DNA from 2 places in the Oceanobacillus luteolus genome. Region 1 is predicted to be linked to the other one. Evidence: a T-box and tRNA genes for the amino acid it is inferred to sense, from the RefSeq annotation. Region 1 holds a T-box; the other holds one or more tRNA genes.

What was found. The T-box of region 1 lies ahead of alaS (alanine--tRNA ligase). A T-box ahead of a tRNA ligase gene usually reads a tRNA of that ligase, here a tRNA-Ala.
Region 2: it has a tRNA-Ala gene. The T-box ahead of alaS (alanine--tRNA ligase) is inferred to sense a tRNA for this amino acid. The anticodon was not compared.

What each region holds. Positions count from the first base shown of each region.
Region 1 covers NZ_JBHUDE010000164.1:8,226-20,238, reverse strand. Annotated here, with positions in the region: gene sda (sporulation histidine kinase inhibitor Sda) at 1-37, shown strand, start outside; gene sigK (RNA polymerase sporulation sigma factor SigK) at 199-912, shown strand; gene mtnN (5'-methylthioadenosine/S-adenosylhomocysteine nucleosidase) at 972-1,658, opposite strand; gene ACFSBH_RS19700 (YrrS family protein) at 1,690-2,364, opposite strand; gene greA (transcription elongation factor GreA) at 2,650-3,126, opposite strand; gene udk (uridine kinase) at 3,270-3,905, opposite strand; gene ACFSBH_RS19685 (O-methyltransferase) at 3,923-4,567, opposite strand; gene mltG (endolytic transglycosylase MltG) at 4,635-5,762, opposite strand; gene ACFSBH_RS19675 (DUF1292 domain-containing protein) at 6,079-6,369, opposite strand; gene ruvX (Holliday junction resolvase RuvX) at 6,383-6,796, opposite strand; gene ACFSBH_RS19665 (IreB family regulatory phosphoprotein) at 6,797-7,063, opposite strand; gene alaS (alanine--tRNA ligase) at 7,150-9,795, opposite strand; T-box leader at 9,870-10,075, opposite strand; gene ACFSBH_RS19655 (AI-2E family transporter) at 10,117-11,184, opposite strand; gene ACFSBH_RS19650 (hypothetical protein) at 11,222-11,425, opposite strand; gene recD2 (SF1B family DNA helicase RecD2) at 11,493-12,013, opposite strand, start outside.
Region 2 covers NZ_JBHUDE010000011.1:79,913-91,925, forward strand. Annotated here, with positions in the region: gene ACFSBH_RS03685 (NADPH-dependent FMN reductase) at 1-198, shown strand, start outside; gene ACFSBH_RS03690 (hypothetical protein) at 305-439, opposite strand; gene ACFSBH_RS03695 (RluA family pseudouridine synthase) at 578-1,486, opposite strand; gene uvsE (UV DNA damage repair endonuclease UvsE) at 1,713-2,666, shown strand; partial or broken gene uvsE (UV DNA damage repair endonuclease UvsE) at 2,700-3,652, shown strand; gene ACFSBH_RS03710 (DmpA family aminopeptidase) at 3,696-4,760, opposite strand; gene ACFSBH_RS03715 (DUF4097 family beta strand repeat-containing protein) at 4,985-5,785, opposite strand; gene panF (sodium/pantothenate symporter) at 5,942-7,375, opposite strand; gene ACFSBH_RS03725 (YhdT family protein) at 7,372-7,650, opposite strand; gene ACFSBH_RS03730 (thermonuclease family protein) at 7,774-9,978, opposite strand; tRNA gene ACFSBH_RS03735 (tRNA-Ala) at 10,222-10,294, shown strand; gene ACFSBH_RS03740 (YvrJ family protein) at 10,689-10,853, shown strand; gene ACFSBH_RS03745 (hypothetical protein) at 10,892-11,059, shown strand; gene ACFSBH_RS03750 (hypothetical protein) at 11,350-11,673, opposite strand.

The DNA of each region.
Region 1 (12,013 bases):
AAGATCACTGACGCCAAAAATTAAACATCTCCGTTAACATACCTATTTTCAACCTTATTTCACCTCTTCTTTTGTCGATTTTTTCATAAATCATGAAAATTTCCTTGGACATACACTATTTCACACGAATAGTCATACATTTTACTATGGGCAATTGCCCAGAAAGGTTTGACCTTAAATTTGTGGAGGTGTATGTTCTTGTCAGGAATTTTATCCGTCCTTGCAGTGCTCATCAAAGAAGCGATGTTTTTTGTTTCTTATATTAAGAACCATGCCTTTCCGCAACCATTATCCTCACAGGAGGAAACAAAATATATCAAGGCAATGCTGAATGGGGATAAGGAAGCAAGGGACAAATTAATTGAACATAATCTTCGACTAGTTGCTCACATTGTCAAAAAATTCGACAATACTGGTGAGGATACTGAAGATCTAATTTCCATTGGTACTATTGGACTCATTAAAGGGGTCGAAAGTTTTTCCGTTGACAAAGGTACGAAGTTGGCGACCTACGCTGCGCGATGTATTGAAAATGAAATACTGATGCATTTGAGAGCTTTGAAGAAAGTTAAAAAGGATGTATCTCTCCATGATCCGATTGGTCAGGATAAAGAGGGTAATGAAATTAGCTTAATTGATATTTTAGAAGCTGAGAGTGAGAATATCATTGAATTTATTCAGCTTAATATGGAAATCAATAAAATGCAGGACTTCTTCCAAGTACTTGACGACAGAGAAAAAGAAGTAATTATTTACCGTTACGGTCTCCATGATAAAGACGAAATGACACAAAGAGAAATCGCGAAGAAACTAAATATTTCTAGGAGCTATGTCTCAAGAATTGAAAAAAGAGCACTAATGAAAGTGTTTCATGAATATTACCGACAAGAAAGAAGTAAACTAATAGATTAACTATACAAAAAACGAAGGAAATCGCCCTATTCTTTGCGACTTCCTTCGTTTTAATCATTTTATATGGATTTTACAACTTTAATAATCAATTGTGCTGCATGTTTAGCCGCAGTCTCCAGAAATTCATCAAAGCTAGTGGACGAATCTTTCCCAGCAATGTCAGAAAGAGCACGAATAACAACAAAAGGAGTTCCGTATTGATGGCAAACTTGAGCAATCGCCGCCGCCTCCATCTCTGCAGCTATCATATCAGGAAAGTTTTCCTGTGCCTCCTCAACCTTTGCTTTGTCTTCCATGAAGGAATCACCTGTTGCAATCAATCCTATTTTATAATCAATATCAAGCTCTTTTACAGCATTTGCGGTGTATTCTACCAGCTCTTTTGAAGCTTCATATGTGGCAGGCAATCCTGGAACTTGACCATAAGCATAATCAAACGCAGTCACATCAACATCATGATGAACAACTTCGCTCGATATCACTAAATCCCCTACTGCAAGCTCTGCATGAAATCCACCAGCAGAACCCGTATTGATGATAGCGTTCGGGGAAAATCGTTCCATCATAATTGTAGTGCCCATAGCAGCATTTACCTTACCTATTCCTGACTTTAACAGGACTACTTCCTTTCCTTGAAGCTCACCTTGTACAAATAGGCTGTTTGCTACGGTAATTTCCGTTTTATTTTCCATTTCATTTAATAAATATGCAATTTCTTCATCCATTGCACCAATCAAACCAATCATTCCGCTACCTCCAGCTGTCATTATATGTGCATCATTTCTTATCATTTTCAACTAAAGTTTCTAGTTTTGTTGGCTGCCATCCCTCATTATCTACCCAAGATAGATATACTCGGTAGGTTTCTGTTTCTTCTCGATCAGAAACAGTCGCGACCACTTTCTGATCTCCACCATTACCAACCCACCATTCAATCATATTATCTTCTGGTATGCCTGTAACCATCGATACAGCCTTCTTTATTTCTATACGGTCTTGTGATCCATTTTCAAAATTTGTTGTATGAGGTCCAGTCTGGCTTGTACCAATTGCTGGCCAATTTCCTGTAACTGCTTCAGATACATTATCATCAGATGGTTCTGCCTCCACCGTAGTCACTTCCTGATCTTCGTCTTCCGCTTCTTCATTGTTATCCTTCTCGTCGTCGGCCTGATCTTCTGAATCCTCTTCTATATCTTCTACTTGATCTGAATCGTTGGATTCATTTTCTTGTTCTTCATCATCCTCATCAACTTCCAAGAAAAGTGACTCATTTTTAGCAGTTTCAGCATCAGTGGTTTCTGCTACTTCGTCCTCTCCACCGCCAAATATCCACATCGCCACCAAAAACAGAACGAGTACAGAAGCGAGTATAAGAGAATAGTTAATAAACTTTGTATTTCTTCTACGTTTTTCAAATTTATTTAAGCGAGAATTTGAATTATTTGTCAATGTTTACTCCCTCCTCTAATAACATTTATAGTATCATATTATAACATTTATTCAGAGTAAATTAGTATTTTCCTTTTTACTTTTTGTTTACGAAATATATATAGTATCGATACAAGTTGTAAAAGTTTCAATAAACATATTACCTATACTAGAGTTTCATCGACATGTACAAGTGAAATAAAATTATTTAGGTAAGAAAATTTACAAATCCTCCTATAATAATAGAAGATAAAAAAGTAGCAGGTATTGCTCCTGCTACTTTTTGTATCATCATTAATTGAAAGTCTATTCCACTTTAGTAATTCTAACTTGGATATCGCCACCTGGAGTAGTCACCGTTACTTCCGCTCCAACTTCTTGTCCCAGTAAACTTTGGGCAATTGGAGAGTCATTAGAAATTTTACCTTCGAAAGGATCTGCTTCTGCACTACCAACGATAGTATATGTTTCTTCTTCCCCGTCTGGTAGCTCTTGGAATGTGACCGATTTACCAAGTGAAACAACATTAGGATTTGAATCCGTATTTTCAATAATTACAGCATTACGTATCATTTTTTCAAGTTGTGTAATACGTTGTTCAACGAATGCCTGCTCTTCTTTAGCAGAATCGTACTCCGAGTTTTCCGATAGGTCTCCGAAATCCCGAGCAATTTTAATTCTCTCAACAACCTCTTGTCGACGGTCTGTTTTAAGATAATGTAACTCCTTCTCTAGTTTTTCTTTTCCCTCAATAGTCATATAATAACTTTTCTCTGTAGACATGTATAAACACTCCTTTTTATAATTCCGACAGTATAAGTAATACACTCGCTTGCATTAAATGTATGCGCTTTGAATGTAAATATGAGAATATACTAACCACCACTATGGCAGAAATTCAATAATATATCAATATATTTTTACAATTAGTTAACTTTTTTCTGTGCTAAGATTGTCTCAATCTTAGACGCCATAATATCAATGGCTACATGATTTTGACCACCCTCAGGTATGATGATGTCCGCATAGCGTTTAGTTGGTTCAATAAACTGCAAATGTGATGGTCTAACTTCATTCAAGTATTGATCGACTACTGAATCCAGGCTGCGTCCTCTTTCTTTTATATCACGTAGTAGACGACGAATAATTCGGAGATCCGCATCCGTATCGACAAACACTTTAATATCCATTAAATCACGTAATTCACTATCTTCTAATATGAGTATTCCTTCAACTATAATGACATCTTTTGGTTCAATATGGATTACTTTGTCTGATCGAGTATGCAGTTTATAATCATAGACTGGCTTCTCTATTGCTTTATGTTGTATCAAGTCTTTAACATGTTGAATCAATAACCCATTATCAAATGCTAATGGATGATCATAATTCGTGTTGAGTCTTTCCTCAAACGATAGATGTCCTTGGTCTTTATAATAATAATCCTGTTCAATAACTAAAACACTTTTATCTGAAAAACGATCAAAGATTGCTTTCGTAACCGAAGTTTTTCCACTTCCGCTTCCCCCGGCAACTCCGATGACCATTGGTTTGCTTGTCACTGGCTAGCGCCTGCCTTTCAATCAATTTTATAGCTAAGCATTACACCGTCTCCAATTGGTAGAATTGATGTAATGTAATCTGGATGTGTGGAGAGTAATTGATTATATTCACTAATCTTCTTTACCATATTTTTATATCTTTTCGGTGCAGCCTCCGGATTTGCTACATAACCTCTAAATAATACATTATCTGTAACTATCCATCCACCCTTATTTAATAGCTGGTGAGCTATATCAAAGAAATCACGATACTTCCCTTTTGCAGCGTCAATGAAGATAAAGTCAAATTTTTTGTCTGCTTCCTGAAGTTTCTGCATAACGTCTAAAGCATCACCAAGATGGACAATAATTTTATTGTCTTTATTCTGTTTACTGATTGTTTCAATAGCCTCTTTATAACGCTGTTCGTCCTTTTCAATTGTAATTATTTCAGAATTGGGGCTTGCTTCCAACATACGAAGTGCGGAGTAGCCTATTGCTGTGCCTACTTCAAGAATTTGTTTCGGTTGATGGATCTTTATTTGATTCAACATAAAATCGATTGCGACACTTTCCATAATCGGTACATTGTTTTTATCGGCATGCTCTTCAAGTGTCATTACCCAATCAGGTTTAGGTGAAACCAACTCTTGCAAATAGGTATGGATACTATCATTTATCATATTCTACCTCTTCTACATAAGATTCTAATGCCGTAAAAGTAGAAATGTGAATCAATCATCCACATTTCTACTCGTCGTCACCCAAATGCTCGGCTTTATTCTGATTATGCTCCTCTAGTGTTTCTGCAAAATGAATGTTACCTTGTCGGTCATGTAGAAAATACAAATAATCACTCTCGACAGGATTTAATACAGCTTCTAAAGAACTCTCAGCGAAATTACTTATCGGCCCGACCGGAAGTCCCTTGACTTTGTATGTATTGTATGGTGATTCAATCTCCAAATCCTCATATAATACACGTTCTGTATGTTCACCTTTTGCATAGATTACCGTCGGGTCGGTTTGTAAAGGCATATCTACATCTAGACGATTATGAAATACACCAGATATTTCATTACGCTGATCAAGTTTACCTGTTTCCTTCTCTATAATGGAAGCGAATGTGATTGCCTCGTGAATCGTCATCCCAGCTTCATCTATTTGTTCAAAATATGGTGCCATCACACTTTGAGTCTGTTCAAGCATCATCTCAACAATAGATTCAATGGACGGATTTTCCTCATAAAAGTCGTAAGTAATAGCGTAAAGGTAACCCTCCAATGGAGTTTTTACATCTTCATGCAAAATTTCTTCTGTCAACAGAAGTGGATACTCATCAATCAGCTGCTTAATGTACTCCTCATCATTTACCTTTTCGAGGAATTCTTCACTAGTAAATGAAAAATGGTTACTATAGATTTCAGCAATTTGCTCTACGGTTAACCCTTCCGGTATCGTTACTCGTTGAGTTGACTCCAATACTAACTTCCCGCTTTTTAAAGACTCGATAATCTCATCGATTGTCATAGAGGGACTGAATGTATAATTTCCTGCCTGAAAATCAGATTCATTTTTAAATTTTATGTAGAAACGAAATATAAGATCGTTTTTAATAATTCCATTTTCTTCCAATATCCCTGCAATCGTTGAGGTAGAAGAACCTATAGGAATCTCAACATCAATTTTTTCCTCACTATTCTCATCAACTGGTTCCAAAGCGGATTTGACGTATGAATATCCGGCTACTCCACCAATTGCAAATAATAATATAAATACGATGAGGATGATAAAGACTATTTTACGAACCGTGTGTGCTTCTTCTCCCCGAGCATTCCGGTTTTCTTTAAATAGCTTTTTGAATTTTCCTTTGCTCATGCACTTCTCTCCCTCTTATTCGATATATTATACTATATCTCGGAAAATAATAAAGTATAATAACGCGTATTGCAATAGAGCAAATACGCACTTGAGCGACGTGTGACTGGACCGGAACCAGCAATACTAATAATAAAGATGCTGATAGTTACAGGGAAAAGCTGATGTCTACATAAGACATCAGCTTTTCATAAAGTGAATCTGTATCTCTTGGAATATTACCTTGTGGAAACACGATTCAACGTTAGATTTCCCTTTTACTATCCCGATTTCATTCGATACATCAAATGGGAGGTCTTATAGCCACAACTGTCATTTACTTTTCTTCATCGGCTTCGTCTGCTAATGTTTCTAACATTTCCTCTACCATTTCCCATTCCTCATCAGATTCTATTGGGAATAAAGAGAGGTCCTCATCATCGTTATCCTTTTCTTCATAGCGGAATGCATAAACTTCCACTTCTTCATCCTCTGCCTGTTCGACAGGTATAACTGCAATATAGGAAGCATTCGTCTCGTCTACTTCGAACGTAAATAATACTTCAAATAAATGTTCATCCCCATTATCATCGGGAATAATGATTCTTTCTTTTTCTTCTAATGCCATGAGGTCACCCCTATTATTTTTGATTCAGATAACCCTGTAAGATCATTACAGCAGCCATCTTATCAATTACTTTTTTCCTTTTTTTCCTGCTTAAATCCGCTTCAAGCAGTACTCTTTCTGCAGCAATGGTGGATAATCTTTCATCCCATAATACTACAGGTATTTGAAATGTCTCTTCAAAATGCTCGGCAAATCTCATTGAAGCCTCTCCACGTTCGCCGATGGTCCCATTCATATTCTTTGGCAAGCCAATAATAGCTTTTCCTACTTCGTGTTCTTCTATGATTTTTTTCAGTTCAGCATCTGCAGACTGAATATCATCTTCTTGCCAATATATTGTTGTAATTCCTTGGGCTGTCCATCCTAATGCATCGCTGACAGCTACACCTATTGTTTTTGTTCCTACATCAAGCCCTAATATTTTCATTTAGTTATTCTGATTTCCTTTTAAATAGTATTTTACTAATTCCTCAATAACCTCATCACGTTCAACCTTACGTATTAAATTTCGTGCATCTTTATGTCTTGGGATATACGCAGGGTCACCTGACAATAAATAACCTACAATCTGATTAATTGGATTGTAACCTTTTTCCTGTAAAGCTTCATGTACGGTAAAAAGAATGGTTTTTATATCGTGATCATACGGCTCCTCTGAAAAATTAAACTTCATCGTCTTGTCAATTGAACTCATTGTGACACCTCATTCCAATTTTTAAGGAAGCACTCAACTCTATCATAAAATCATTATAACCTTTTCAATGCATTGTTACAAATTACTTACTGGTTTATTACACCATTCACATGATCTTTAGCAGTGTTAAGTGCTTCAAGAATTTTCGATGGATCACTTCCTCCAGCTTGAGCCATATCTGGGCGTCCACCACCTCCGCCACCGCAAACGGCAGCAGCTTCCTTAATTAATTTTCCTGCATGCAATCCTTTTTCGACAAGATCCTTGGATATTCCTGCAGCCAATTGGACTTTCTCATTATTTTCTGTTGCAAGAAGTATAACAACAGAACCAAGTTTCTGTTTCAAATCATCCACCATATTCCTAAGCTGATTCATATCCTTCACATTCACATGCTGTGCCAGTACTGGAATGCCACCAATATCTTCTACCTGCTCTAATATGGCAGAGGCTTCAACATTTGCTAGTTTCGAACTAAGTGATTCGTTTTCTTTTTGCAGAACCTTAATTTCGTGCTGTAAATGCTGTACTTTTTCAGGTAATTGAGCATCATCATTGGCTTTTACAAGGTCGGTAACTTGTCTGAGCACATTCATCTTCTCGTTTAAAAATTCATAAGCATTTTTACTTGTTACAGCTTCAATCCTTCTCGTTCCAGCTCCAATTCCACCTTCTGAAACAAGTTTGAACAGTCCGATTTCAGAAGTATTCCTAACATGACAGCCACCACAAAGTTCGATACTGTAATCACCGATCTGCACTACGCGAACAATATCACCGTATTTTTCACCAAATAAAGCCATTGCTCCCATCTCTTTTGCTTCATCGATTTTTTTATAATCAATAACAAGATTGATGGACTGCCAGATTTTTTCGTTTACAATCTTTTCGATTTGTTCAAACTCTTCTTTGGTAACCGCAGCGAAGTGGGTGAAATCGAAACGAAGACGATCTGGAGTAACTAATGAACCTGCTTGATTCACATGTTTACCAAGGACATCTTTTAACGCTTGATGCAATAAATGGGTTGCAGTGTGATTTTTTATAATTGCATTACGAAAATCATTCTCTACAATAGCACGCACTTGCTCAGCTTTTTGCAACTCACCACTTTTAACCGTCACTCGATGGATATGAAGACCTTGAGGGGATTTTTGTACATCTTCAACGTAAGCTGATGCACTTTCTGTGTAAATCCATCCCTTATCGGCAATCTGTCCACCACTCTCTGCATAAAATGGCGTTTCTGATAAAAAGAGCAGAACCTCATCATTTTCTTTTGCAATCTCTGCTTCAGAATCATCTTTTACAATTGCCGTTATTGTAGCGTTCGTTTCCAACGTATCGTAACCAATAAACTCACCTTCTACATCAAGTTCGCTCAATGCTGTGTTTTGGACCTGCATTGAATCAACTTTCTGTCTAGCACTTCTTGCACGTTCCCTCTGCTTCTCCATCTCTTTCTCAAAGCCTTCTTCATCAATCGTAAAGCCGTGTTCTTCTACGTATTCAGCAGTAAGCTCTTTTGGAAAACCGTACGTATCATATAATTTAAATACTGCTTCTCCAGGAAAAACTTTGTTGCCTGCTGACTTTTCCCTCTCGATAATAGTTGTAAGAATATCCAATCCATCATTTAACGTTTCATGGAATCGCTCTTCCTCTAAACGAATAACTTTGGCTATATAATCTTTTTGATTCGACACTTGTGGATAGTATTCCTTCATTATATCTCCAACAATATCTACTAACTCATATAAAAATGGTTTATCTAATCCTATTTCCTTGGAAAATCGAATAGCTCTTCTAATTAATCTTCTAAGAACATAACCGCGTCCTTCGTTCGAAGGTAGTGCACCATCTCCAATTGCAAAGCTGACTGTCCGAATATGGTCTGCAATCACTTTAAATGCGATAGTCTGTTTTTCGTCTTTCCCATATTTAACTTTAGCGATGCTTTCTGTTTTTTCAATGATAGGCAGGAATAAGTCTGTTTCAAAGTTGGTTGGCACATTTTGAATGACGGACATCACTCGTTCCAATCCCATACCTGTATCAATGTTTTTCTTAGGGAGTGGCGTATACGTATCATCAGCATTATGGTTGAACTGGGAGAAGACCAAGTTCCATATTTCTAAATAACGTGCATTTTCTCCACCTGGGTATAGTTCAGGATCATTTGGATCATTCCCATATTCAGGTCCTCGATCGTAAAATATTTCAGAGTTTGGTCCACTTGGCCCTTCGCCTATATCCCAAAAGTTCTCTTCCAACCGGATGATTCTTTCTGCAGGTACTTTAATTTGATTCAACCAGATATCGTAAGCCTCATCATCTTCTGGGTGCACGGTGATTGACAATAATTCCGGGTCAAAGCCGAGCCATTTCTCACTTGTAAGAAATTCCCATGCCCAATGAATTGCCTCCTCCTTGAAGTAATCGCCAATCGAAAAGTTACCTAGCATTTCGAAAAATGTATGGTGCCTTGCAGTGTAACCGACATTCTCAATATCATTTGTTCGGATGGACTTTTGAGCATTTACAATTCGTGGATTCTCTGGAATGACTCTCCCATCAAAATATTTCTTTAATGTAGCGACACCACTATTGATCCATAATAAACTCGGATCGTCATTTGGTACAAGAGAAGCACTTGGTTCAATTTGATGGTCCTTTTCCTTAAAAAAGTCTAAAAACATTTGTCTAACTTCAGCAGAATTTAATTCTTTCATCATTTGATCCTCCTATATATTTACATTCAGTAATCATCTAATCAAACCAATAAAAAAATCCCCTCTCTGCTCTATGCAGGGACGAGATTATTCGCGGTACCACCCTAATTATGAATAGAATGACTACTATTCATCACTTATGCATGTTAACGGTTTGAAACCGACGGGGATTAGCCGTACTCTAGTGTAGCATTCCATGTTTCCATGTGAGGATGTTCTCAGCACTTCATCCCTCTCTGTCACACGAACTCCATGTACTCGGCACTTTCATCATTTTAAAATATGTGTTTAGCGATAGTATAGATAATAATTTTTCTCTTGTCAATCGGTACTAATTAAATATGGTAAATGCTTAAAGATCACCTTGAGAATCGCAAGAACTGGAACAGCAAGAATCATACCAAGTATACCAAACAATTCTCCACCTAGAAGTAGAACAAAGATAATCGCAATTGGATGGATTTTTATGTTCTTCCCCATGATATATGGGGATAAGAGATTGCCTTCAATGACCTGAACAGCAAAAATGGTGATGACTACATAAATTGCAAGGCTTGGTGATGAGGCATACGCAATTATGACAGCTGGAATGGCACCAATTATTGGACCAAAGTATGGAATAATATTGGTTAAGCCAAGTAAAATGGAAAGCAAAAGAGCATAGGGCACATCAATCCATTTAAATATGATTAAGGTGACCAGTACAACAAATATACTTACGATAAACTGTCCCCTGATATAACCTCCAAGTCCTTCATCAATTGCATAGACCATTCGTTTTACTCTAGCATGGAGTCTTTTCGGTATAAACCTTTTGATGAAATTCTTCATCAACTGATAATCCTTAATATAATAAAATACGAGGACAGGGATTACAGTTATGATAATAATCATATCGAAAATATGCAGAAATCCATCAACGAGCCTCGTCAATAACATATCCAATGAATTTTCCAAACTGAGGAGCAGTTCATCAATTTTATCGTGTACCGTCTCAGGGAGAAATGCAGTATAATCATACAGATTGTTAATTGAAGCCTCATACAATTCTATAAATTGCGGGAAGTTGTCGATCAAATCTTTCATTTGATGAATTACCAAGGGATAGACACGATAAAATAAAAATCCGATACCTCCAAAAAATAGAACATAAATAATCAAGACAGCAAGCCCTTTATGAATTTGCTGCCGATCTAAAAAAGCAATGATCGGAAAAAGTAGATAGGCAATAAAAGCAGCAATAAAAAAAGGCAGTAGAAGCCGCCATATAAAGGAGAAAAGCTCCTTAAAGTAAGGATAAGTTATTAAGATCAAAAAAGAAAATACTAAAAGTAAAATACCAATCAATAAAATATATATTAGTTTTTTTCCATCTATCCGGTGAAGCAATGGCAACACTCCAAGAGACTTATTTTAATCACGATATTCAGGATAGCAATCTATCTTCTGATATCGTTCTTTCTTCTTCGGGAAATAAGTCATTTAATGGACTTAAGCTGCCATCAGGTTCTATTTGATTCATATTAAGCTTCCCTTTTTCAATAGAAAGTTCAATATAACACGTCCAACAATAGTATAATTGAACGCCTATCTTACCAAGGTTCTTCCCTCGACAGTTAGGACAGTGCATTCTACATCATCTCCACGGTCAGTATATAACACTATCCTAACCGTATTTCGAGAGGTCTATACCTATTTTACATAAAATCATAAGGATCGAGTGCTTCTGATTCTTCAGATGAATCTACTTGAGGTTCTATTTCAATTCTTTTTTCAAGCTGTTCAATTAACGAAGTATAACGCTGATTCGTATCGATGGTGGTAACTCCACGCATAAAAGCTGAGCTATCTCCACATATAATGAGAGATTCCTTGCTTCTTGTAATTGCTGTGTACAATAAATTTTTCCTGAGCATACGATGATAGGAAGAAATAACAGGCAATACGACAATCGGAAATTCACTGCCTTGTGATTTATGAATGGAGATACAATAAGCATGCATAAAGTTCAGGAAGTCTTGTCTTTCATACACCACTTCCCTCTCATCGAATGCAATAACTATTTGATCCTTCTTTTCTTTGTTCTCTTTAGCGAAGAAAATCGCTACAACCTCTCCAATATCTCCGTTAAACACACCATCTTCAGGTTGATTAACTAGTTGAATGACACGGTCGCCTACACGGTAAGAAACATCAGAAACTTGGATTTCCCTTTTCT
Region 2 (12,013 bases), on a different contig from region 1:
CATTTTCTTGTTTTGGAATACCACTTGGGATCCATTTTAAATTATTTCAAAGGGCTAACCCCGACAGGGAATGTTTTTATTCATAATGATGCATTTGATATTGAAAGCAATGAAATTATTGATGAAAGAATCCATGACAGAATGGAAAAACTGGCTAAAGAAATGATCTATTTACAAAAAGGGATTTTAAACAGGTAGCATTTCATTTAAAAACAAGATAAAATGAGGTCAAATGAATACAAATGAAAAAACATCATGGCTGTTTAAAGCGATGATGTTTATTTTTATGTCAATAACTAGATTGTTAATCCCTTTTACTCAAGTATTCGTTAGGGGCTTCACCTTTTTCAGCATTATAATTTTTGTATTGACTTTTTCGTCCGTTGCGATGCTCCCCACTTTGTGTGTTTTCCTTGAACTGTCTTTTCTTATTACTCAAGATCATTCCTCCTAGTGTGAAGTTTTTATTAGTGTTTGAAAATACACCGTTATTATTCACATCTTTGAAATTCCATGAGTTATCATTAAAAGACTTTCGTTGCTTATTCGTCCAAAATGCATTTTTTAAAACAATCGTTTATTTGGATTTATTAAGAAATGATGCTGGTATATCAGCTTTAAAAGATATTTGTTTATTTGTTACCGGGTGAAGGAAAGTTAAGGTCCTTGCATGTAACCCAAGCCTGCCAATCGCATTTCTCTTCTTTGATCCATATTTTTTATCACCTACAACAGGATGGCCCAAATCCTGCATATGGACACGAATTTGATTTTTTCGGCCGGTTTCCAGACTCACTTCCAACAATGAAAATTCATTATTCCCTTGGATGACCCTATATCTAGTTTTCGCAAATAAGCCATCATTTGGTGTTTGACTGGAATACATGAGATGTGTTTTTGTTTCTCGCAGCCAAGAAGTAATATAGCCTTCCCGCTTGGATACCTTACCTTCAACCAACGCTACATATATCCGCTCTTTAACAGTCTGGTTCCAATTATCCTGCAGTTTCCTTTTTACTTGTTCACTTTTTGCAAACATCATGACACCCGACGTGTCCTTATCCAAACGATGCACTACGAATATCCGGTTGTCCGGGTCTTCTCTTTTCACATATTTCATTAATTGGTGTAATGCTGTCTGCTGTTTTTCACTTTCTGTCGCAATAGATAATAATCCAGCTTCTTTATTTATAACGATAATATGTTCATCTTCATAAAGTATTTTCATTCCGATCAATACATCTTGCTTCACTGCAGCTTTATTCTTTAAAATAGTAACCCTTTGACCTGGCTTTAAGTTATAATTAAACTGCTTTTCGATATGATCATCGACCGTCACTTGACCTCTAGCAAGGATTGATTTGACGGAATTCCTGCTTCGGTTAGACATTACCTTTAATAGAAATGCTAATAGTTCATCAGCTTCTTTTACTTCAACACTTATCGATTTGGCGTCTTTTCGATAATTGGACTTTTTATTAGACATACTGTTTGCTCCTTAAATTTATCATGAGTGTTATCCTAGTGACGACTTCTATCAATAGTAACATTAATCATTATAATAACCTAAATTAGTTATCATAAAAGTTTACTTACACTTCAATTTCCCTTTCTATACCATCTTACACCCTATAAATTTTCTCCATCTTCATTTCTGCATACATCCATTAACAATTACAGATATTAATATTAAAAGCTTTAGGGGGAAGGAAATGAAAATTAGATTTGGATACGTAGCTAATGCATTGGATTTATGGGATGCCAGCCCGTCAAAGGCTTTAACATTTGCACGCTACTCATCGCTTCCAAAAGAAGAAAGAATGGAAAAATTAAAATCAGTCACTGCACAAAACCTTCATCATACAAAAAGAATTTTATATTATAATATCGCACATCAAATTGAATTATATCGTCTTTCAAGTTCACTCGTTCCTTTAGCCACTCACCCCGAAGTGAAATGGGACTTCATCACTCCTTTCAAACGTGAATGGAAGGAAATTGGAGATCTTATACAAAAATTTAAATTAAGGGTAAGTTTTCATCCTAATCAATTTACACTTTTTACAAGCGCCAGAGAAGAAGTGACGAGAAATGCCGTTGTGGATATGCAATATCATTATGATATGCTCCAGGCGATGAATGCAGAGGAACAAGGTTTGATCAATATTCATATAGGTGGGGCTTACGGCGATAAGAAAAAAACATTAACTAGATTTCATCAGAATCTTAAACAATTGCCAATTCAAATAAAAAATGTCATGACTTTGGAAAATGATGATAAAACATATAACGTCTCGGAGACTCTGATAACGTGTGAACGAGAGCGTATTCCTATGCTCTTGGATTATCATCACCATATGGCGAATCCAACGGAAAGTGACTTAGCTGACTACTTACCGCGTATTTTCGCTACATGGAATGACTTTCACCTAATACCTAAAGTACATATATCTTCACCAAAGTCTGAAAAGGCATATCGTTCACATGCTGATCATGTATCTTTAGAATTTATCCTTCCTTTCTTAAAATTGGCTAAAGAACTGAATCAGGATTTCGACATCATGATTGAAGCAAAACAAAAAAACTTGGCCATGCACAGGCTGGTTGAGGAGATATCTCGAATACGTAGTGTTAAACGTATATCAGGCGCTGCTGTAGAATGGTGATTAAATAATGTAAAATCAATGAGGTGGTTAAACGTGACAATTGTACGGCTCGGCTATGTTGCAATGAGTATGGAACTGACGAACGCATCCCCATCCCAAACGATGACATTTGCCCAATTCAATAAAATATCTGATCGGGAAGCCGCGATTCGTAAATTGGAGCGTATCGCACTTTCGAATATCCAGAATACCCTGAGGCTCTTAAAACATAATGCCGCCTCAGACATTCATTTTTATCGATTAACCTCTCGCCTCATTCCATTAGCAAACCATAAAGAACTTTTAGACTGGAATTATATGAAGCCTTGCGTAAGCTCGGAAACTTTGCAGAAGAACATGGAATACGAATCGATTTCCATCCAGATCATTTTGTTCTTATTAACTCAAAAGAGAAACAGGTCTTGAAGAATTCCATCCGCACTTTAAAGATGCATTATTTATTGTTAAAAGCAATGAAGGTTGACCCGACACATCGTTGTGTCATGCATGTCGGCGGCAATTATAAGGAAACGGATAAGTCACTCGAGCGGTTCATCGATAATTGGATGGACGTCCCAAAGGTTATCCAAAACATGATTATGCTTGAGAACGACGATACGTCATTTACCTTAGATGATACGCTGTACTTATGTGAAAAGTTGGACATCCCTTTAGTCTTTGATTATCACCATCACCTCGCTCATCATCAACACCAAAATTGGGAAACCCATTGGGATCGAGTAGTGGACACCTGGAAACATTCTCCACTCCCGATTAAAATGCATATTTCCAGTCCAAAGAACGAGAAAGCATTTCGTCACCATGCCGACTATGTAGACAGCGATATGTTCTTTCAATTCCTCCATGCAATTAAAGGAAGTGTCCCGCAAATCGACTGTATGATTGAAGCAAAGCGGAAAGATGAGGCACTTTTTCAATTAATGGGGGAAGTAAAGCAGAGGGATGACATTGAAGTAATAGATGGTGCTTCCTTTCTAATGAAGTAAATAATGGTGGTTCATCTGACACACAGAAAACCACCTTTTCCTATTATCCTAACTCTATATTATACTCTTCTACTACATCCTTAAAAGCAAGTCTTTCATTCCCATCTCGTCCCGAAACACGCGTTGCTGTTACAAGTGAATTTAATACCGCCTCTTCGGTAGCCTCTCCAACCGCTCGGAAGGCTATATCCATATCCTCCACATGTATCATGGGGATTGAGAGAAGATGTGATGGCTTTTGATGAGGAATTTTCGTAGCTGTTGAAAATCCAATCACCACTTCCCCACTACCATTTGCGATGGTGGATCCAGTACGGGACAATCCCGTCACGGACCTCTTGATTATCCGATTCAACTGCCTTTCTGTTACAGGTAAATCCGTAGCGACGATAACGATGATGGAGCCTTTATCTTTCTCTTCCCTTGCTTTTGGCAGGGCTCTTTTCAGCTCTTCCCCGACAGCTTTTCCATTCACCTTTAAATCGCTTAACGTACCAAAATTAGATAAAACCAAAACCCCCATTGTATATGTACCATGGTTCAATTCCATTAGCCTTGAGGAAGTTCCTATACCGCCTTTTAATGAATAACAAAGCATTCCCCTTCCCGCACCAACAGAACCTTCCATTACCTCTTTTGATGTTTGACGCAATGCTTGAATAACATGTTCCTCCGTAATGGAGCGCTTCCGAATGTCATTGAGTTCCATATCATTACATTCACATACAACTGGATTAACTGTACCGGTTGTTCTGCCGATTTCAGGATTTTGTTCTAGCATATAACCGATTAATGCATCAGTGGCTGTTCCGATGCTTAATGTATTAGTTAATAATATAGGAGATTCCAATGTGCCTAATTCATTGATTTGAATCGTTCCTATCGACTTCCCAAATCCATTAATGACATGACTGGAGGCGACCAGCTTTTCTTTAAAGACATTTCCTTGATGGGGTAAAATCGCAGTTACTCCAGTTTGAATATCTTGTTCATCAAGTGTGACATGGCCAACAGTCACTCCCTCAACATCCGTGATCGAGTTATAAAAACCTGGTTCCAATTTTCCTATCTTAATTCCATAATCTCTAATTCTTTTTTGGTTAGGCATAGATACCCTCCTCAAAGCAATCCCTAAAACAATTGCTTCCTCTTGTCTATAGAGGAAATCAGAACTGCTTAGATTTTAAAGTTGTATAATAGTTGGCACTTTTCTTATAAAGAATAAATACATTCTATCATATATCCAAGCAAAATTATCATTCCGTAATTAACGACAATTAAAAAAACACACGAATTCCTTTATCGTGTGTTCTTTCTCAGCATTTATATTTTTCAGGGATAATATAGGTTAATATTTCCGACACCTGTTTTAAAGATAAATTGTTTATCACCATTACCAAGTACTCCTGATAAGTTACTTGGCTTTTTTCCTTCCAGTGGGAAATCTGTTTGAACGTTACCAAATCCTGCACTTACTTGTAAAGCCGCATTCAGATTAGCAATACCTGAGAATCCTACGCTAATATTTCCCGCTCCAGATTTCATGGATAAATCATCCTCACCATCCACATGGAAATCAACATTACCTGCACCTGATTTAATATTTATTTTCCCTCTGCATTCTCTCCCTTTTATACTTCCTGCCCCTGAAACGGCATGTAAATCCTCTGTATTAACGCGATTCAATCTGATATTTCCTGCACCGGACTCTATTGTAATTTTTTCCGCATCCACATCCTCAACTTTAATATTCCCAGCGCCTGTCTTGAACTTCCCTTCAATAAAAAATAAATCTGTAAACCGGATATTACCAACTGAAGAATGGATATGATAGTAGTCAGCACAATCTCTAGGTAAATATATCGTAAGTGTACTGGTATTTTGTTTCATTTGGATAAAACTTCTTTTCTTAAGGAATTCCAGATTAATTTCCAACCTTCGATCCATGAACTGTACCCCAAGTTCAGGTCCCTTCTCAAACGTTTCAAGCACCAAATGAACTTGTTTTTTATCATGAACGGAAAAATATATATTCGTCACATCAGAATATACAGCAAGCTCTCGAATTTCTTCAGCTTCTACTGTATTTTCTTGTACAATCGGATGCCCCATTTTATGAAAAAATCCCACCATTTAAAACCACTCCCATCCCTTTATTCTTAAGCTTAGCTTATTAAAAAAAAGCTCTCTTTCCAACATGCTATCGTATGAAATATCCTCCGACCCTAGACGGAGTTAGGTTTATGGATATGCTAAAAATGGACAGAGAGTTTCCCCCCTGTCCAATCTTCAAATAGTTTTTATCTTCCCCTTTGTTACAAGACTTACCAGCACATAACCTAATAGAGAGATAAGAATTGATGTGACAACGGAATGCATGCCGAATGGTTGTGGGTAGAAACTTTCAAAAACAATATAACTACCTACACCCGTTGCCATCGAAGCAATTGCTCCGTATTTATTACCTGTTTTCCAGTAAAGACCTAGAACGATTGGCCATAGGAAAGTCGCTTCCAGACCTCCCATAGAGAAAAGATTCAACCAAATAATCAGATCCGGCGGCTGCAAAGATAATAAAATAACAATGATTCCAAGTAACGTGGTTATTCCCATACTAATTTTACGTACTTTATTCTCCGCAGCGGTCGGCTCAATATAATTTAAATAAACATCCTTTACAATGGTTGAACTAACTAAGAGCAATAAGGAGTTTACTGTCGTCATAATCGCCGCCATCGGTGCAGCAAGGACAATTCCGGTCAGCCAGTTCGGCAATACTTCTTGTGCCACAAGCGGCATTACCGTATCCCCTATTTCAATACCAGGTAACACAGGACGTGAAAGTGCTCCAATTAAATGCATATTCAGCATAATGAATCCAACAACAACTGTGCTGATAATAATGCCCCGGTGCATCGCTCTTGAATTTTTATAAGACATCGTACGAATAGCGATTTGTGGTAAGGCTACGACTCCGACCCCAACGAGCACCCAAAATGACGATACAAACGCTGGAGTAAGTGTCCCTTCCGCACCAAATGGGGTAATCAGATTCGGATTCTCAGCAGCCATATCTGAAATGATTTGTGGAACCCCGCCTCCTGCAACAATAACACCTATCAGTAAAACCAACGTTCCAAAGACCATAATGATTCCCTGAATCGCATCTGTAAGTGCAATCGAACGATATCCGCCGATAATGACGTAAATAAGAATAGATATAGAGAAAATCAATAAAGATGAGAAATAAGAAAGTCCCGTTAAAGACTGAATCAGTCTGCCACCACCGATCCATTGTGCTGACATGGCAGAAAATAAGAATAATAAAATGCTGATGGCAGAAATAATGACGACCCATTTTGACTGATAGCGTTCTTTTAAGTAGTCAACGATCGTGACAGCCTTATACTGTCGTGTGACAACGGCAAACTTTTTACCCAAAATCATTAGTGTGAAATATCCTGTAACGAGTTGGGCCATAGAAAGCAACACCCAGCCTAACCCTTCATTGTAAGCTGCTCCAGGCCCACTTAGGAAGCTGCTGGCACTCCCATATGTCGTCACCATCGTCATTGCAAGAACAAAACCACCAAGACTTCTCCCGCCTAAAAAGTACTCTTGGAGAAAACTATCCGTCGTTCTTACATATTTACTCGCCCACACCCCAACGATGCTTATGATCATTAAAAATAGTAATAATGGTATAATCGCTTCCCAGTTCATGATTTCCGCTTCTCCTCTTCATCTAATGGCACATCAACAAAAAACTTCTTTATGACGATGATTAAGATAACCACCATCACGATAAAGCCCAAAACGCAACTGTAAAAGAACCAAGCTGGAAAACCCAAAATATATGTATACTCTGATGGGTCTTTACTGCCTAGCCCATATGCAAATCCGAACCACCATATAAAATTAAATAATGCCAGTCCAATACCTATCAAAGCTTCACGATTAGCGATTCTTTCAACAATTTGTTTTCTGTTCTCCTCCATATAATTACCCCCTTAGGAATGAACACTTCCAAATATATGTCTTTATTCTATCCGAGTCTAAATGATTCGTGAAGCGTTAAGATAAAAAAGACTCAAGCAATATGCTTGAGTCAGCTACCATCTTTACTTTAAAGTTACTTTTAAAACGGATGTTTTTACATCTGTCATTTTAAACGTCTCTGACTTCGTTCCATCTGTGACCGTCAGATAAGCATTCTTTTCCTTCAACAAGTCAACTTGTTTCTTATTCAATAAGAGACTGCGAGATTTTTTCTCGTTATAAATGTTGATTAATACATGATCGCCATCTTGAACCTTATCAAATTCTTTATTATGAATAGTAGCAGTACCATTATTTTTCTTCGGTTCAATCACGACATAGTTCGGTTCTTCAGGTTCAACCGGCTCTTCCGGATCTACTGGTTCTTCAGGTTCTTCTTCAGAACCTTCTGGGCGGAAACCATAAGATTCTGCTTCCTCTGCACTAACAAAGAAAATACGTTTATCTACTGGAACAGTTGACCATAAATCAGGTTCGACATATTCCATCGTGTCAGAATTACCTACATAGCGAAGGAATCCTTTTTGGTCATCATTCGCCCGGAAAGCAAATGGAAGTTCCAATAATGGGTTCTCTGGATTCCAAATCCCCAATCCTTGTTCCTCAGCAGTTCTTACTGCCTCCTGATATACTGGATAAGCTTCTTCATCAATCGGGGCAAGGAAGTAAGTTGAAGCGAATCCAGCACGGACCATTTCCAAGTTGACGTTTAAGCCGTCTTCACGGATTACTTCAGCCAAAATTCTACCGTAATCATCAGTTGGCTGATCGCCTACTTTCAGATAGATTTTATCTCCTGGCTGAATAAGTGTTGAAATATGCTCTGTCGCTAAATCTCCATAATACTTTTGGTTCGCGTTAATTTCGGCCCGTTTTGGATCTTTGTTTTTGGCTGCATAAGTTTCTGCTGTATCCATATTCAAGAATCGAATACGAGTTTCACCAAATACAGGATCTTGAATGCGAATTGTATCTCCATCTGTAATTCTTTCAACAGTTGCTTCATAATACCCGGAAGCTGATGGCGGGTCTGGTTGTACTTCACTTTTCACAATGTCAGCTTGTTCTGTAGGAATGAGCTGGTATGTATTATATTGGCTGACAATTGCTGTGATATCATACCAGAAATCTTCCTCCACTTGTGTAATATCCAGAGCGTTTTCCATTACACGGAGAGTTGTACCGTTAAAGTCTCCATCAATCAAGGAAACATTATACCCACCACCCGCCGGACTAGCTGGGATGTTGTTTATGAAACCTTGCACCTCGACAAGTTGACCTTCATAGTTTTCTGCAATTTGCGGGTTCTGTAAATCTTCCAATGTAATCTGCTTCGGTTCTGGCAGTGGTTGATTTTCTGCCACTACTTCAATTGATGCAGGAACTACTTCTTTTAACCCGTTGTAAGTAGCGAGTTCTCCTGTAACGACAATTTTGTCGCCTTTATTAACATCAGGCAATGCATCTTGGTTATAAGCAAAAAGATTAATGCCTGCTGTCTCGTCTTGAATATAAGTTGTAAACTGTGCACCATTACTTAAAGCGCGACTATCTGCTGTAACAATTCCTTCCACTCGGACGACTGTCCCGTCAGCAAGTTGACGAGCTTCATCAATCGTATATTCATCAACATCCGGATTCCCCGGCTCTCCCGGTTCTTCTGGTGGATCAACAGGATCAACGCCATCCATGACATGACTGCCTAAATAAGCAAACGTATTTGATGCATACTCATCCCAATCTAATACCTGATAAACAGTTACTGGTCCAGTCACTCCAGACCCTCGGACAAGAGTCTTATCCTGGCCAAAGTTTTCCCGAACGCCAATTTCTCCAACTACATCAATGACTTCGCTATTTTTATTTAGAGATAAAGCGTCATCACCATTAAAATTAATAACTGTATTATTCGTAACGTCTGCAATCGAGAGGATAGCTGAATCTGCACTACCATGAGCAAGAACGTAAACATCCCCATGCTCCAATGTTCCAGAAAGATTCAATGATTGCGTTGCTTGTGCTGCTCCATTGGAATAAAGTGATATTTGATAATCTGATAAATCGACAGCCTCACCAGTCCCATTATAAATTTCAATCGCTTTATTAAAGGAACTGCCTTCCACATACTCTGATATAAACAATTCATCCGCCGTAACTTCATTGCTCTCAGCCGTTGAAATAATAGCAAATACGCCAGTAAAACTCATTAGGACTAAAGCAAAAGCAAGCAGTAGATGAAATGCCTTCTCACTTACTGGATTTCTCATTTTTTTCCCTCCTCAGTTTAATTTCCTCCGCTTATTTACCGGATATCTTAAATATTACATGTAATTTTTTATATTACTATTAATTTTTCGTTAAATCAGACTGGAAAAAGGACGTTATTCCTATTATTTCTTGAAAAAGGTTATATAGTCCCTAACCTAATCATAGACTGTTTTAATTCGATAACAATTCACTTGAAATATTTCTAGTTTACTCCTATAATAAATATTGTTCTTACTATTAACGGGGCATTAGCTCAGCTGGGAGAGTGCTTGCATGGCATGCAAGAGGTCGCGGGTTCGAGCCCCGCATGCTCCATATTTTAAAACGCTTATCCTTCAAGGGATGGAGCGTTTTTTGTTTTTTATAATGAGTATCGCCTTTCACATGCAATATAGTAAAAAATATTGCCCACACTATTCTCCGTAAGTCCCTTCCTGCTTGCAGGCATGTTACACATCCTTTTGATGTATAGTCCAACCAACTTTTCTCAATTACAAGATGATTAACATTTAGCTCACCCCCCTTCTACATACTAAAGAGATTTTGAACTCTCAAAATACAACCATAGAAATAATTATTTTATTGATTTAATCTTAAAAATCGAAATCACTTTACTAGATATACGCACCATATGATGGTAAAGCCAATCGATAAGACGGTTCTAATGAGTAGCACCTTTCAGACTTTATAAGATTGGAGAGGATGCCACATGATTCCAGAATTAATCCCTATTTGGATTTCGATAATAGGGAACTTCGGGTTCCCTATCGCTATAACCATTTACCTGTTCGCTAGATTTGAACGCAAATTAGATAATTTAGAAGCTATCATAAAGCATCTTTCCGATGTCATTAAAGCTGATAATAAAAAGTAGATGATGGGGGTGATTGTTATCAAAATGGAAGATTTGGGATGGCTTGTTTCTGCAAAGCCAGAGAAACCCAAACACTTTACACAAAATGTCTGATGGATGAAGACCTGTCGGAAAAAGAAAAGCAACTTCTAAACAAACTCATCGAGCACGCGAGTCATTCTTCCGATCTTGTGAAGAAGTATTGTGAACTGAAAGCGAAAGAATAACTTATTGAGAACCCAATATAATTTGAGGTTCTTTTGCATACAACGTGCTTAAGGCAATCCTGCTCCTTTTGCAAAAAATAACACATCCAAATATGGTGCTGTGTTATTTTTACCCTCCATTTACTGGAAAAACACCCACTTTTTCTCTAGGGCAATCTTCTATTGTTTAATCATGGTCATTTATATTATATTTGTAAGGGTTTACACTACAAAATACCGGGATGGAGATTTCATAAGAAACAAGAATACTTATAATATTGTCGTGCATACTGTCAATTCATGATGCCAGCTTAGTTATGCAGTACACCAACGCCGATTACCCGGACATCATCTGTTGATTTCTCCATACGTAGTCGATATGAAGTACCAGCCATACCAGTCCACTTTACCTCTTTCATCCCATTCCTTGGGAACGAAGCCGTCTTTACAGTGAACCACATACGCTGAACCTGCGCCTGTAATTGAACGACGAAGGTATCATTACGCCCGCCTGATCCGATTTCTTGAGAGCTCAGCCTCAAGGTAATAGTCTGTTTGTTCCCCTTGTCATTCAATAACCTGCTCTCCCCCACTAAAGTGTGCTTGAAGTCATAGATAAGGTTATAATGCGCCATATCTATTCTCCTTTCTCTATTATTTTTTGTTGCAATAAAGAAAGAGAACTATATTCATAAAAAACAAACCACATTCTAATATTTGGAGTAATTGTCGATTAGAAGGTATCATCATGAACTCGTAGCACGTGAGAACCTCTCATGTTTGATTAGGGAAGGTGTTTTATGTACTCGTAGCACGTTAGAGCCTCTCACGTTCGATTAGGGAAGGTGTTTTATGTACTCGTAGAACGTTAGAGCCTCTCACGTTCGATTAGGAAGAGTATTTTATGCACTTGTAGCATGCAAGAAGCTCTCACGTTTGATTAGGTAAGTTTTTTATGTGCTCGTAGCACGTGAG